DNA from 2 places in the Kitasatospora sp. NPDC058046 genome. Region 2 is predicted to be linked to the other one. Evidence: riboswitches for the same ligand, from Rfam matches in the RefSeq annotation. Region 2 holds a riboswitch; the other holds the start of a gene.
The links. Region 2 has a riboswitch for cobalamin ahead of ACFVU7_RS22970 (ABC transporter substrate-binding protein). Riboswitches for the same ligand answer to the same signal wherever they lie in the genome.
Positions count from the first base shown of each region.

Region 1: it holds a riboswitch for cobalamin, as region 2 does, so the genes downstream of both, ACFVU7_RS12735 (HoxN/HupN/NixA family nickel/cobalt transporter) here and ACFVU7_RS22970 (ABC transporter substrate-binding protein) in region 2, are expected to answer to the same signal.

Region 1 covers NZ_JBHVRS010000005.1:110,933-117,932, forward strand. Annotated here, with positions in the region: gene ACFVU7_RS12725 (hypothetical protein) at 1-822, opposite strand, end outside; gene ACFVU7_RS12730 (metalloregulator ArsR/SmtB family transcription factor) at 945-1,328, opposite strand; cobalamin riboswitch at 1,411-1,624, shown strand; gene ACFVU7_RS12735 (HoxN/HupN/NixA family nickel/cobalt transporter) at 1,655-2,770, shown strand; gene rpmG (50S ribosomal protein L33) at 2,837-3,001, opposite strand; gene rpmB (50S ribosomal protein L28) at 3,146-3,382, shown strand; gene rpsN (30S ribosomal protein S14) at 3,382-3,687, shown strand; gene ACFVU7_RS12755 (CobW family GTP-binding protein) at 3,693-4,859, shown strand; gene rpsR (30S ribosomal protein S18) at 4,874-5,110, shown strand; gene rpmF (50S ribosomal protein L32) at 5,159-5,332, shown strand; gene ACFVU7_RS12770 (Xaa-Pro peptidase family protein) at 5,534-6,640, shown strand; gene efp (elongation factor P) at 6,717-7,000, shown strand, end outside.
Region 2 covers NZ_JBHVRS010000011.1:129,278-136,277, reverse strand. Annotated here, with positions in the region: gene ACFVU7_RS22995 (DegT/DnrJ/EryC1/StrS family aminotransferase) at 1-843, opposite strand, end outside; gene ACFVU7_RS22990 (type II 3-dehydroquinate dehydratase) at 1,006-1,446, shown strand; gene ACFVU7_RS22985 (ROK family protein) at 1,563-2,513, shown strand; gene ACFVU7_RS22980 (3-dehydroquinate synthase) at 2,588-3,652, shown strand; gene ACFVU7_RS22975 (shikimate dehydrogenase family protein) at 3,654-4,532, shown strand; cobalamin riboswitch at 4,645-4,851, shown strand; gene ACFVU7_RS22970 (ABC transporter substrate-binding protein) at 5,108-5,977, shown strand; gene ACFVU7_RS22965 (FecCD family ABC transporter permease) at 5,974-7,000, shown strand, end outside.

The DNA.
Region 1 (7,000 bases), on a different contig from region 2:
GGCCTGCCAGCCCTGGTGGGGCGGGATCAGGCGCAGGCCCATCCGACGGGCGTCGTCGAGCAGCGCCCCGGGTGCGTGGCGGCTCCACACGTTGGGGTGCAGGACGACGGCCACCGTGTACTCGTCGGCGGGCAGTTGGCGGACGAGCCGCCGGGGCAGGTCGGGGTGGCGGCCGAATAACGAGTGCTCGCTCCAGGTGGAGCTGACGACGACGAGCCGTCGGCCGCCGACGGCGCCGAGCGCGGCGCGGTAGCCGTCCCGGGAGCGCCGGCTGGCGAGCATCCGGTCGAAGCACGGGTCGCCGACCACCCGGGCGACGTCCAGGGCCTCGGGGCAGGAGGTCCGCAGCCGGTCCAGCTGTTCGGGGTGGGAGAGCCCGAGGACGTCCACGAACACCCGCCCGCGGTGGGTGAGTTCGTTGCGGGACAGGCCGGCGGCGCTGACCGTGTCGCCGGTGGACTCGGTGACCAGGCGGTTGTAGCCGGCGCCGTGCGGCAGGACGACGAGGCGGGCGTCCAGGCGGTGCATGGAGGAGTGGACGGCGCAGGCGACGGCCAGGTCGAAGCGGTGGCGGACGGCGTCGTCCCAGTCCAGCACGGTGAAGCCGGACAGGCCGTGCAGGTAGTCGTCCAGGGTGCGGTCGGCGAAGACGGAACCGGGGTTGACGGTGAAGTACCACTCGATGCCGTGCGGGCTCAGCAGGGAGAGGACGTCCAGCACCCGGGTGGCCGAGGTGAGGGTGCGGGCGACCGCCAGCACGCGGGCCTTGACCGGGTCGGTGTTCCAGCGGTCGGCGGGCCAGGCATGGGGGTGGGACGGCACATCATGATCGTACTGGCCGGGGCCGTTCACGGCGCGCCTTCCCGAGCGGGAGTCAGCGGCCCGAGCGGGAGTCAGCGGACCGGGCGGGAGGCGGCAGGTCGGGCAGGCGTCGGCGGGAGGGGTCAGCCCACCGCCGCGCTGGGCTCGTGGTGCTCGGCGGCGGCGCACTCGTCGAGGAGGGGGCGCATGGCCTCGTCCACGAGCCGGTAGCGCACCACTCGTCCGTCCCGGTCGCCGGTGACCACGCCGGCCGTACGGAGCAGCCGCAGGGCCTGGGAGACGGCGGGGTCGCGCATGCCGGTGGCCACCGCGAGGTCGCTGACGGCGAGCGGGCCGGCCCGGTGGAGGGCGAGCAGCAGGGCGAGCCGTCCGGGGTCGGCGAGCAGGGAGAACCGCTCGGCCCAGGACCGGACGTGCGCGGGGTCGCCGATCGCGGCGATGGCCTCGCAGACCCGGTGCCCGTCGATGGTGCGGTGGCCCGCGCGGTCGGCCGGTACGAGATGCATGCGGACATTCTTGCAGGCGGCCGCCTGTGATCCTGGACACCTGCGCAGGTGCGCAGCCTTGCACGGGTCGGGGCGCGGCCCCTACGGTGTTCCCCGCCGTGGTGCTCGGGAAGACCGGTGACGGACCCTCAGGGGTCCCAGCCCGGAGCGGCCCTCGCCACTGTGATCGGGTCGTTCCTCCGCCCGCGGAGGAACGTCGTCCGTGCCCACGGAGCCACTGGGTGCCTCGCGCACCTGGGAAGGCGGGCACGGGTATCCCGTCAGCCAGGAGACCGGCCACGGCATCTCACGAGGTTTTCCACGAGGTGCTGGAGCGTGATCCGCAGATGACCCTGCCCGAAACCGTTGCCGCCGGCGCGAAGCCGGCCCCTTCCGTGCTGCCCAGCTTCAGATGGCGGCGCGAGGACACCGTCCGTACGGCCGGGCTGATGGCGGTGATCGTGGCCATGCACGTGGTGGCCTTCGGCACGCTGATCTTCCTGGTCGCGCCCGAGCGGTACGCGGTCGGTACCCAGGTCTTCGGGGTGGGCCTCGGCATCACCGCGTACACCCTCGGGATGCGGCACGCGTTCGACGCCGACCACATCGCGGTGATCGACAACACCACCCGCAAGCTGATGGCGGACGGCAAGCGGCCGGTCTCGGTGGGCTTCTGGTTCGCCCTCGGGCACTCCTCGATGGTGGTGCTGATGGCCGCCCTGGTGGCGGGCGGCGCGCAGCTGGCGAACACGCTGATGGACGACGAGTCGGCCACCCACAAGTGGCTGGGCGTGATCGGGACGACCACCTCCGGCGTGTTCCTCTACCTGATCGGCGCGCTCAACCTGGCGGCGCTGCTCGGCATCCTCAGGGTGTTCCGCTCGATGCGGGCCGGGAAGTTCGACGAGAAGGAGCTGGAGGCGCACCTCGACTCGCGCGGCTTCATGGCCCGGGTGCTGAACCGGGCGACCCGTTCGATCACCCGGCCGGGGCAGATGTTCCCGGTGGGCATGGTGCTGGGCCTGGGCTTCGACACCGCGACCGAGGTCACCCTGATGGTGATGGCCGGCTCGGGCGCGGCCTCCGGGCTGCCCTGGTACGCGATCGTCTGCCTGCCGCTGCTGTTCGCGGCGGGGATGAGCCTGTTCGACACCTTGGACGGGACGTTCATGAACTTCGCGTACCAGTGGGCCTTCGCCAACCCGGTCCGGAAGGTGTACTACAACCTGACCATCACGGGTCTGTCGATCGCGGTGGCCTTCATCATCGGCACCATCGAGCTGGTCGGGGTGCTGCACGAGAAGCTCGACCTGACCGACCCGGTCACCGGGTTCGTCGCGGACATCTCGCTGGACAACGTGGGCTACGCCATCGCCGGGCTGTTCGTGGTGGTCTGGGCGATCGCGATCGGGTACTGGAAGCTCGCCCGGGTCGAGCAGCGCTGGACGCCCGAGGGCTCCTGAGCCGAGCGGCCCGGCCGCCCGCGGCGCCTCCCCGAGTCCGGGGAGGCGCCGTTCGCGTGTCCGGGGTCAGCGCTCCTCGCGGAAGTCGACGTGCCGGCCCGCGGCCGGGTCGTACTTGCGCAGGACCATCCGGTCCGGGTCGTTGCGGCGGTTCTTGCGGGTCACGTACGTGAAGCCGGTGCCGGCGGTGGAGCGGAGCCTGATCACCGGGCGCAGTTCGCTGCGGGCCATGGGACGTCCTCCTGGGGTCTGGGGGTCGGGGTCTCGGGGTCCGGTCCGAGGGGTTGGCTCGAACCGTACATCGAAATGGAAGTCATTTTCATCTGGTGTAACGTGAGCCCGGTCCTGCCCATTCCCGGACGCCAGGGAGCACCCATGTCCGCCCGCTGCCAACTCACCGGCCGCCGGCCCGGCTTCGGCAACGCGATCTCGCACTCGCACCGCCGCACCGGCCGCCGCTTCGACCCCAACATCCAGCGCAAGCGCTACTGGCTGCCCGGCGAGGGCCGGTACGTCCGGCTGGCGCTGAGCGCCAAGGGCATCCGCACCGTCGACGCGATCGGCATCGAGGCCGCCGTCGCCCGCATCCGCGCCCGGGGGGAGAAGGTCTGATGGCCAAGCAGAGCAAGATCGCCAAGAACGAGCGGCGGCGCGCCGTCGTCGCCCGCCACGCCGAGCGCCGGGCCGAGCTCAAGCGGACCATCGCCCACCCCGGCACCGGCCCCGCCGAGCGCGCCGCCGCCCAGGCCGAACTCGCCCGCCAGCCGCGCGACGCCAGCGCCACCCGGGTCCGCAACCGGGACGCCGTGGACGGCCGGCCCCGCGGCTACCTGCGGGCCTTCGGCCTCTCCCGGGTCAACCTGCGCGCCCACGCCCACGCCGGGCACCTGCCCGGCGTCCGCAAGGCGAGCTGGTGAGCGCCGTGGACGGGACCAGGCTGCCGGTGGTGGTCGTCGCCGGCCTGCACGCGGAGCAGCGCCGGGCCGCCGTCGAGGAACTGGCGGCGGCCGCGGTGGACGCCGTGGTCCTGCACCACGACCTGCGGGACGCCGCACTCGGCACCGTCCGCCGCGAGCTGCGCGACGCCGCCGGGGCCTTCGACGTGGCCGACGTCCCGCTGGCGAACGACTGCCCGTGCTGCGCCCTGCGCGAGGACCTGCTGCCCCGGCTGCTGGAGATCGCCGACGGCGGCCGGTACGGACTGGCGATCGTCGAACTGTGGGGCGGCAGCGACCCGCACCCCGCGGTCGAGGTGATCGCCGGGGGAGAGGTGGACGGGAGGCGGCTCGACGACGCCGTCGAACTGGCGGGCGTGGTCACCGCCGTCGACCCGGACCGGCTGGTCGGCGAGCTCTCCGTCCCCGACGACCTGGTGGAGCACGGCGAGCAGACCGCCTCGCGCGACGACCGGACCCGCGCCGAGGCGCTCGCCCACCAGATCGAGTACGCCGGCACGCTCGCCGTGCCGCGCGCCGCGGCGCACGCGCCGGGGCTCGCCCTCCTGCGCCAGCTGCACGCCACCGCCCGGACCGTCCGGCTCGGCACCGGCGCGCTCACCCGGGCCGCGCTCGGCGGCTTCGACGTGGCCGCCGCCCGCGACCGGGTCAACCCGGCGCTCGCGCTGCTGCCGCAGGAGCGGGACGAGGCGGGCGTCGCCACCCTGCTGTGGGAGCGCCGCCGACCGCTCCACCCCGAGCGGCTGCACCGGGCGCTGGAACTGCTCGTCCCGGCGGCGCAGCGCAGCCGCGGCCGGTTCTGGCTGGCCAACCGGCCCGACCTGATACTCGCCTGGGACGCCGCCGGGGCGAACCTCGCGGTCGAGGAGTGCGGGCCCTGGCTCACCTCCCTGCCCGACGCGGCCTGGGAGCTCTACCCGCCCGCGCGCCGGGCCGCCGCCGCCCTCGACTGGCACCCCCGGCACGGCGACCGGGTGCAGCAGCTCAGCTTCACCGCCGAGGGGCTGGACGTCGACGGCATCACCGACCTGCTCGACTCCTGCCTGCTCACCGACGCCGAACTCGCCGCCGGCGAACCCGGCTGGAAGGCCCTGCCGGACGCCTTCCAGGACCTGCTCGACCCCGTCCACTGAAGGAGCGCCCTCCCGTGCGCAAACGATCCGCCCCGCCGAAGCCCCGGCCCAACCCGCTGCTCGCGGCGGGCATCGAGTACATCGACTACAAGGACACCGACCTGCTGCGCCGCTTCGTCTCCGACCGCGGCAAGATCCGCGGCCGCCGGGTCACCCGGCTCACCGCCGAGCAGCAGCGGGCGGTGGCCCGGGCGATCAAGAACGCCCGGGAGACGGCCCTCCTGCCGTACGCCTCGGGCGCCACCCGCTAGCGCCGCCCGACGACGCGTTCGACCACACCACCCGAGAAGGAGCCCGCGATGGCCGTACCCAAGCGCAAGACCTCCCGCAGCAACACCCGGCACCGCCGGGCCCAGTGGCGGGCGACGCCCCCGAAGCTGGTCGCGATCACCCTGAACGGCCGGGAGATGCTCGTCCCGCAGAACCTCGTCCCGGCGTACCGGCGGGGTCTGCTCGACCCGGACGGGCAGTAGGCGCGACGGGAGGAAGCCGCCGCCGAGGGGAGGTGGGCCCCTCGGCGGCGGCGCGCGTCCGAGCGGCGGGTGGGGGAGCGGGGCCCCGGCGCGGGCCGGAGGGCGACGGCGCGGTCGCGCGGGGGGCGCGCAAGGGGCACCGGGGGTTCTGGCGGGGGTGCTCGGCGGGCGCTTCGGGCCGGGGGTTCGTAGGCTCGACGCATGGCGGATGCGTACGCGGGGCGGCGGGAGCGGGTGAGGGAGCACTGCAGCGCGGCCGGGGCCGATGCGGCGCTGATCACCCGTGCGGCGAACGTGCGGTACCTGACGGGCTGCGCGCCCTGCGGGGCGAGCCTGTTGCTGACCAGGGAGCGGGCGCTGCTGGCGCTGCCGGACGACCTTCCGCCGGACGACACCGGGGAGCACCTGATCGCCCCGGACGTCACCCGGCTGCCGGTGGCGGCCGGCTCGGACACCGCGCTGGCCGCCGCGGCCGCGGCCACCCGCTCCGGGGTGTCGGGCCTGGCGGTGGAGGAGCACGACCTGACCGTCAGCCGGCACCGGGCGGTGGGCGACCTGATAGCGGGGACCCGGCTGGTGGACCTCGGCCGGACGGTCGAGCGGCTGCGGGTGGTCAAGGACGAGCACGAGATCGCGGACCTGCGGATCGCCGCCGAGATCGCCGACCAGGCGCTGGGCGAGCTGCTGGAGTCGATCCTGGTCGGCCGCACCGAGCGGCACCTGGCGATGGAGCTGGAGCGCCGGATGATCGACCACGGCGCCGACCGGGCGGCCTTCCCGGTCTCGGTCGGCACCGGCAGCCACTCCGGCCAGGCCGCCCACCAGCCGACCGACCGCCGGGTGGAGGAGGGCGACTTCCTGACCGTGGTGATGGGCGCCCAGTACCGCGGCTACGGCGTCTCCACCGCCCGTACCTTCGTGATCGGCGCCGCCCCCGCGCCCTGGCAGGTGGAGCTGCACCGGCTGGTCTTCCGGGCCCAGCGGGCCGGGCGGGAGGCGCTCGGACCAGGCGTGGAGCAGTGCGTACCCGACCGGGCCGCCCGGCAGGTCCTGGAGGCGGCCGGCCACACCGAGCCCTCCCCGCACCCGGTGGGCCACGGCATCGGGCTGGAGATCCGGGAGGCGCCGCGCCTCGGTCCGGCGGACATGGGTAAACTGGACAGCCGCGTGCCGGTCACCGTCGGTCCGGGGGTTCACCTCCCGGGCAGGGGCGGCGTCCGGATCGAGGACACGCTCGTCGTGCGCCCCCTTGAGGAGGGCGGGCCCGAGCTGCTCACCATCACCACCAAGGAGCTCCTCGCCCTGTGACCGCGGCCCCCGGGGCCGTGGGCGGCAGGACGCAATCCCTTGGTTCCTTGACAGCTATACAGGAGTAAGTGCGCCCGTGGCTTCCACGAACGATCTCAAGAACGGCATGGTCCTCAAGCTGGAGGGCGGCAAGCTCTGGTCCGTCGTCGAGTTCCAGCACGTCAAGCCCGGCAAGGGCCCGGCCTTCGTGCGTACCAAGCTCAAGGAGGTCCTGACCGGCAAGGTCGTCGACAAGACCTTCAACGCGGGCACCAAGGTCGAGACCGCCAACGTCGACAAGCGCGGCATGCAGTTCTCGTACAAGGACGGCGAGAACTTCGTGTTCATGGACATGGACACCTACGACCAGCTGACCATCGA
Region 2 (7,000 bases):
GTGGCCCTGCGGCACCACGCCGGGGATCTCCGTCAGCAGGCTCTTGAGCAGCTTGGCGCGCTCCTCTCGGACGCTGATCTGGCCGTCCAGGCGGGCGAGTTGGGCGCGCAGCACGCTCGCGGAGAACTCGTTGAGCCGGAAGTTGGAGCCGGAGGTCTGGTGGTAGTACTTCCGGTCCGTCGGCGGGCGGCCGCAGCTGTGCCGCAGGAACGCCTCGTCGTACTGGGCGGTCTCCGGGAAGGTGACGGCGCCGCCCTCGCCGGCCGTCATCAGCTTGCCGTTCTGGAAGCTGAACGCGGCGATCGAGCCCAGCTCGCCGACCCGGCGGCCGCGCCAGCGGGCGCCGTGGGCGTGCGCGGCGTCCTGCACGATCGAGACGCCCGAGTCGGCGGCGAGCTTGTCGAGGGCGTCCAGGTCGGCGATCTGGCCGGCGATGTGGACGGGCATGATCGCCCGGGTCCGCGGGGTGATGGCGGCGGCGGCCGCCTCGGGGCTCAGGTTGTAGGTGTCGAGGTCGATGTCGACCGGCACCGCGGTGGCGCCGAGCCGCTGGGCGGCCTGGGAGGAGGAGATGAACGTGAACGCGGGCACGATGACCTCGGTGCCCGGGCCGACACCGAGCAGCTGGAGGGCGATCTCCAGCGCGTGGGTGCCGTTGGTGACGGCGAGCGCCTTGGCGGCGCCGTGGTAGTCGGCGAACTCCTGCTCGAAGGTGTCGACCTCCTTGCCGCCCATCCGCCACCACTGGCCCTGCTCCAGGGCCCTGAGCAGTCCTTCGCGCTCGGCATCGTCGTACTGGGGCCAGACCGGGAACTCCGGGGCCGGACGTCCTTGGGCACTCATGATTCCGCGCAGCCTTTCCTGTCGGGGGGACCGTGGAACGGGACGCTAACCCAGGAAATCCGGCCCGTCACCTCCCCTACGCACCCCCCTACAAAGCCCTTGTCCTGCAGTTCGGCAACCCGCTCCGGTTTCGTCCGGGGAATTCGCTGCTATAACCGGAATATGAGCGAACTGCTATTGCTGAACGGCCCCAATCTCGGGATTCTCGGCCGCCGCGAGCCGGAGGTCTACGGCACCGACACCCTGGCCGACATCGAGGCCGCGGTCGCCGCCGAGGTGGCCGGCCGGGGCTGGAAGGTGGTCTCCGTCCAGCGCGAGTCCGAGGGCCAGCTGATCGAGGCGGTGCAGGACGCCTGGGACGGCTCCGTCGGGGCGATCGTGAACCCGGGCGCGCTGATGATCGCCGGCTGGGGCCTGCGCGACGCGCTCGCCGCCTACCCGCGGCCGTTCGTCGAGGTGCACCTGTCCAACGTCTGGGCGCGCGAGTCCTTCCGGCACGAGTCGGTACTGGCGCCGATCGCCTCGGGCGTGATCGTCGGGCTCGGCGCGCTCGGCTACCGGCTCGCCGCGCAGGCGCTGCTGGCGAAGGTCCCGGCGTCCTGATGGGCTTCGCGACGGGCGCCCCGGCTGGGGGCACCACGACGACGACGCAGGCCGCGGCGGCGCCGGGCCCCGCGGTTCAGGCTCCGACGGCTCAGGGCCCCGCGGCTCAGGGCCCAATGCCGCAGGCCCCGACGGCTCAGGCCCCGACGGCCGCCCGGGGCGTGCTCGGCATCGACATCGGCGGCACCAAGGTCGCGCTGCGCGCCGAGGACGGTCCGCCCAGCGGGCCGGTCCGCACCGAGGAGGCCGTGCTGCGCTGGCCCGGCGCCCGGGTGGCCGGCGCCTACGCCGACTGGACGGCGCTGGCCGGCACGGTCGCCGACCTGCGCGAGCGCTGGGAGGGCGACTTCGCGGCGGTCGGGGTGGCCGTGCCCGCGACCCTCGGCCCGGACGGCCGGGTGCTCGCCTGGCCCGGCCGCCCCGACTGGCGCGGCTTCGACCTCGTCCCGGCGCTGCGGCGGCTCTTCCCCGCCGCCGCCCTGGCCTGGGCGGACGACGGTGACCTCGCCGCGCTCGCCGAGGCGGTGCACGCCGGGTCCGGGCACGTGGTCTACCTGGGTGTCGGGACGGGCGTCGGCGGCGGCGTCGTGCACGGGGGCGCGCCGCTGCCGGGCCAGGGGCGCGGCTCCTGCGAGGCGGGCCACCTGATCGTCGACCGCCGGGGCCCGGTCTGCGACTGCGGGCGGCGCGGCTGCCTCCAGGCCACCGCCTCCGGTCCCGCGACCCTGCGGCGCGCGGAACTGCTGCGCGGCGCGCCGGTCGAGTACCCGGAGCTGCGGTCCGGGCTGGCCGAGGGCGCGCCGTGGGCGGTGGAGGCCGTCGAGGAGACCTGCGCCGCGCTGGCGGCCGCGGCCGTCTCGCTCGGCGAGCTGTTCCACCCCGAACTGACCGTGCTGGGCGGCGGGTTCGCCGACGGGCTGCCCGGCTTCACGGCGCGGGTGGAGGCGCACGCCGCCGCGCTGGCCCGCCCCGGCGGCCCGACCCCCGCGATCCGGCCGGCCGTGCTCGGCGGGCTGTCCTCGCTGCACGGCGCCCTCGCGCTGGCGCGGCTGCAGCCCGCGGCCTGAAGCGCACCCGGCCACACCCCCATCGAGCGACACCGCACCGCACACCACCTCACCGACCAGCCCTGGGAGCCGAGTTGACCACGACAGAAACCCTCGTCCGTACGGACGGAGGGCTGCGGCGCATCGACGTGGAGCTGGGTGAGCGCGGCTACCCGGTGCTGATCGGCCCCGGCGCCCGCCACCGGCTGGCCGGGGTGCTCGCGGGGATCGGCGCCCGGCGGGTCGCGGTGGTCAGCGCCCGGCCCGCCGAGTGGCTGCCCGACACCGGCCTCGACACCCTGGTGGTGGAGGCGAAGGACGGAGAGGAGGGCAAGTCCCTCGCCTGGGTGGCCGAACTGTGCAGCCGCTTCACCGCGTTCGGCCTGGGCCGGGCCGACGCCGTGGTCTCCTGCGGCGGCGGCACCACCACCGACGCGGTCGGGCTCGCCGCCGCGCTGTACCACCGGGGCGTGCCCGTGGTGCACCTGCCCACCTCGCTGCTGGCCCAGGTCGACGCGAGCGTCGGCGGCAAGACGGCGGTGAACCTCCCGGAGGGCAAGAACCTGGTGGGCGCGTACTGGCAGCCGTCCGCCGTGCTCTGCGACACCGACTACCTCGACACCCTCCCGCCGCGCGAACGCGTCAACGGCTACGGGGAGATCGCCCGCTGCCACTTCATCGGCGCCGGGGACCTCCGCCACCTGCCGCTGCCCGAACAGATCGCCGCGAGCGTCGCCCGCAAGGCCGCCGTGGTGGCCGCCGACGAGCGCGACACCGGGCTGCGGCACATCCTCAACTACGGCCACACCCTGGGCCACGCGCTGGAACGCGCCACCGACTTCCGGCTGCGCCACGGCGAGGCGGTCGGCGTCGGCACGGTCTTCGCCGGCCGGCTGGCGGGCGCGCTCGGCCGGATCGGCCCCGAGCGGGTCGCCGAGCACCACGAGGTGGTCGCCCACTACGGGCTGCCGACCGCGCTGCCGCCGGAGGTCGGCACCGGGGCGCTGATCGCCCTCATGCGGCTGGACAAGAAGGCCGTCGACGGGCTCTCCTTCGTCCTGGACGGCCCGCGCGGCGCCGAACTCGTCAGCGACGTCCCCGAGTCGCTAGTCGCCCGCACGCTGGACGCCATGCCGCGCGCCGCCGCCGGGGAGGCCTGAGATGTCCCTTCACCCCGACCTGCCGACCCCTGACCTGCCGACCCCCGACGCACCGGCCCCCGACGCACCCGACGCGCCGGCCGCCCGTCCGCCGATCTCCGGCCGCACCCGGCTGTTCGCGGTGCTCGGCGACCCGGTCGCACAGGCCAAGGCGCCCGCCCTGCTCAACCCGCTGTTCGCGGCGAGCGGCGTGGACGCCGTGCTCGTCCCCGTGCACGCCCCGGCGGACCGGCTGGACGAGGTCGTCCGCGGGCTGAAGGCCGTCGCCAACCTGGACGGGCTGCTGGTCACCGTCCCGCACAAGCTGGCGATGTGCGGGCACGCCGACGAACTCAGCGACGCCGCCGCCCTGTTGGGCAGCACCAACGCGCTGCGCCGCGAGCCGGACGGCCGCTGGTACGGCGACAACTTCGACGGCGCCGGGTTCGTCCGGGGCCTGGCCGCCGCCGGGTACCACCCGGCCGGGCTGCGGGTGGCACTGGCCGGCGCCGGAGGCGCGGGGCTCGCCATCGCCGCCGCCCTGCTCGCCGAAGGGGCCGCCGCACTCACCGTGACCGATCCCGACCGGGGCCGGGTGGACGCCCTGCTGGAGCGGCTCGGCACCCGCTGGCCCGGCCGCGTGGCCGCCGCCCCGCACCCGCCCGCCGACGTCGACCTCGCGGTCAACGCCACCCCGCTGGGCCTGGACCCGGCCGACCCGCTCCCCTTCGACCCGGCACCGCTGGCGCCCGGCGCGCTGGTCGCCGACATCATCATGACGCCCGCCGAGACCCCGCTGCTGCGCACCGCCGCCGCCCTCGGCCTCGCCACCCACCCCGGCATCCACATGCTCGCCGAGCAGCTGCCGCTCTACCGCTCCTTCTTCCGCCTTCCGGGGTGATCCCCCGTCCCTCCGGAGCCGGCCGACCCCCGTGGCCGCTCCCTCCCCCGTCCCCGGGAACGATCCAAACGATCATCCCACCGGCCGGTCGCCACCGACCTGACCACGCCTGATACCGTGCCATCGCCGTGGTGTTCGGGAAACCGGTCTGAGTCCGGTGCGGCCCTCGCCACTGTTGCCGCGGAGTTCCGCGGCCCTCGCTGACCGGCTTTCGCCAGCGGTCAGGGCCACTGGGCGGGCTGGGAGAGCCGCTCGGGAAGGTCGGTCGCGGCGTGTTGATGCGGAAGCCAGGAGACCGGCCACGGCGCGACATGTTCCACGAGGGTTTTGGAGAACACGTGCCCAGCGGTCAGCCGTACCCGCATCCGGTCCGATCCATACGTTCCATGCGCTCCGCGCGCTCCATGCGTCCCGTACGTCCCGTACGTCCCGTACGTCCCGTACGTCCCACAGGTCCGACACGTGTCGGCCGGGCCGTCACGGCCCTGCTGTTCGTCGGCGTGCTCGGAGGGTGCGCGGGCGCCCCCGCGCCCGTCGCGTCCGGCGGGGCGACCGGAAGTGCCGCGCCGGTCAGCGTGGACAACTGCGGGACCACCGTGACGGTCGGCGCGCCGCCCGAGCGGCTGGTGACGCTCAACCAGGGTGCCACCGAGGTGGCCCTGGCCCTCGGGCTGGAGTCCCGCATGGCCGGTACCGCCTACCTCGACGACTCCGTCCCGGAGAAGTGGAAGGCCGCCTACGACTCCGTCCCGGTGCTCTCCAAGAAGTACCCGACGAAGGAGAACCTCCTCGCGGCCCGTCCCGACTTCCTGTACGCCTCCTACTCCAGCGCGTTCACCGACAAGGTCGCGGGCACCCGGGAGGAGCTGCGCGGCCAGGGCGTCCCGTCGTACCTGTCCCCGTTCGGCTGCTCGGACAAGAGCCAGGTGCCGCCGACGACCTGGCAGGCGGCGTGGGGCGAGCTGAACGACGTCGCCAAGGTCTTCGGCGTCCCGGAACGGGCCGCCGCGATCCAGCGGCAGCAGGAGCAGCAGCTGGCGCAGTTCACGGCGACGGCCGCGGGCAAGGGCCTGAAGGTCCTGTGGTTCGACTCGGACACCAAGACGCCGTTCGTCGGCGCCGGCCAGGGCGGGCCCCAACTCGTGCTCGACGCCGTGGGCGCCCGCAACGTCTTCGGGGACCTGCCCGGCAGTTGGCAGAACGTGAGCTGGGAGAAGGTCGTCGCGGCGGACCCGGACGCCATCGTGGTCGCGGACGCCGACTGGGACACCGCCCAGTCCAAGATCGACTACCTGGAGAACGACCCGGTCCTGAGCAAGCTCACCGCCGTGCAGCGCAAGGCCTTCGTGACGGTGCCGTTCTCCGAGTCGACGCCCGGCGTGCTGCTCGCCGACGGTGCCGCCCGAGTGTCCGACGGGCTGGGCCGACTGCACCCGGCTTCATGACCGCCGCGCCCCACCCCGTCGTGCGGCCCGCTGGTCCGGGCCGCGCGACGGCGGCCCTGGCCGTCGCCGCGGCCCTGCTCCTGAGCACCCTGCTCCTCGGCCTGGCCGTGGGCTCGCAGCACGAGTCGGTCCGGACGGTGATCGAGGTCGTGGCGCGCCGTCTCGGGCTGGGCGACCCGCACGTGACGCTGCTGGACGACCAGATCGTCTGGCAGCTGCGGCTGCCCCGGGTGCTGGGAGCGGCCGCCACCGGCGCCGGCCTCGCGGTCTGCGGCGCGGTGCTGCAGACGCTGACCGGGAACGACCTGGCCGATCCCTTCCTGCTCGGGATCTCGGACGGAGCCGCCGCCGGCGCGGTCACCGTGATCGTCCTCGGCGTCGGCGTGTCCGGCGCCGTGGGCACCGGCGCGGTGGCGACGGCGGCCTTCGCCGGCGCCCTGCTCGCCGCCGTCGTCGTCCTGGCCCTGGCCGGCGCCCGAACCCGGTCGCTGCCCACCACCCGGACCGTGCTCGCCGGCATCGCGGTCGGCCAGATGTGCGGGGCCTACACCTCGTTCGTGGTGATGGTCCTCGGGGACCGCGACGCGGCGCGCGGTGTCATGGAGTGGACGCTGGGCTCGGTCGCCGGCGTGCGGTGGCCCACCGCGGTCTTCCTGATGGCGGTCGCGCTGGTGGGTGTCACGGTCCTGGCCTCCTCGGCCCGCGACCTGGACGCCTTCGCCTTCGGCGAGACCGCCGCCCGCTCCCTCGGCGTCCACGTCGAGCGCACCCGCTGGGTCCTCGTCGCCACCGCCGCGCTGGTGACCGCGTGCCTGGTCGCCAACACCGGCGTCATCGGGTTCCTCGGCCTGGTCGTCCCGCACGTGGTCCGCCTCGTCTGCGGCCCGCGCCACGCCCTCCTGCTGCCCGTGTCGGCGCTGGTGGGCGCGTCCCTCCTGGTGGGCAGCGACGTCGTGGCGCGCTCGGTCCTCCCCGACCGGGAGATCCCCGTCGGCGTCGTCACGGCCGGGCTCGGAGCGCCGT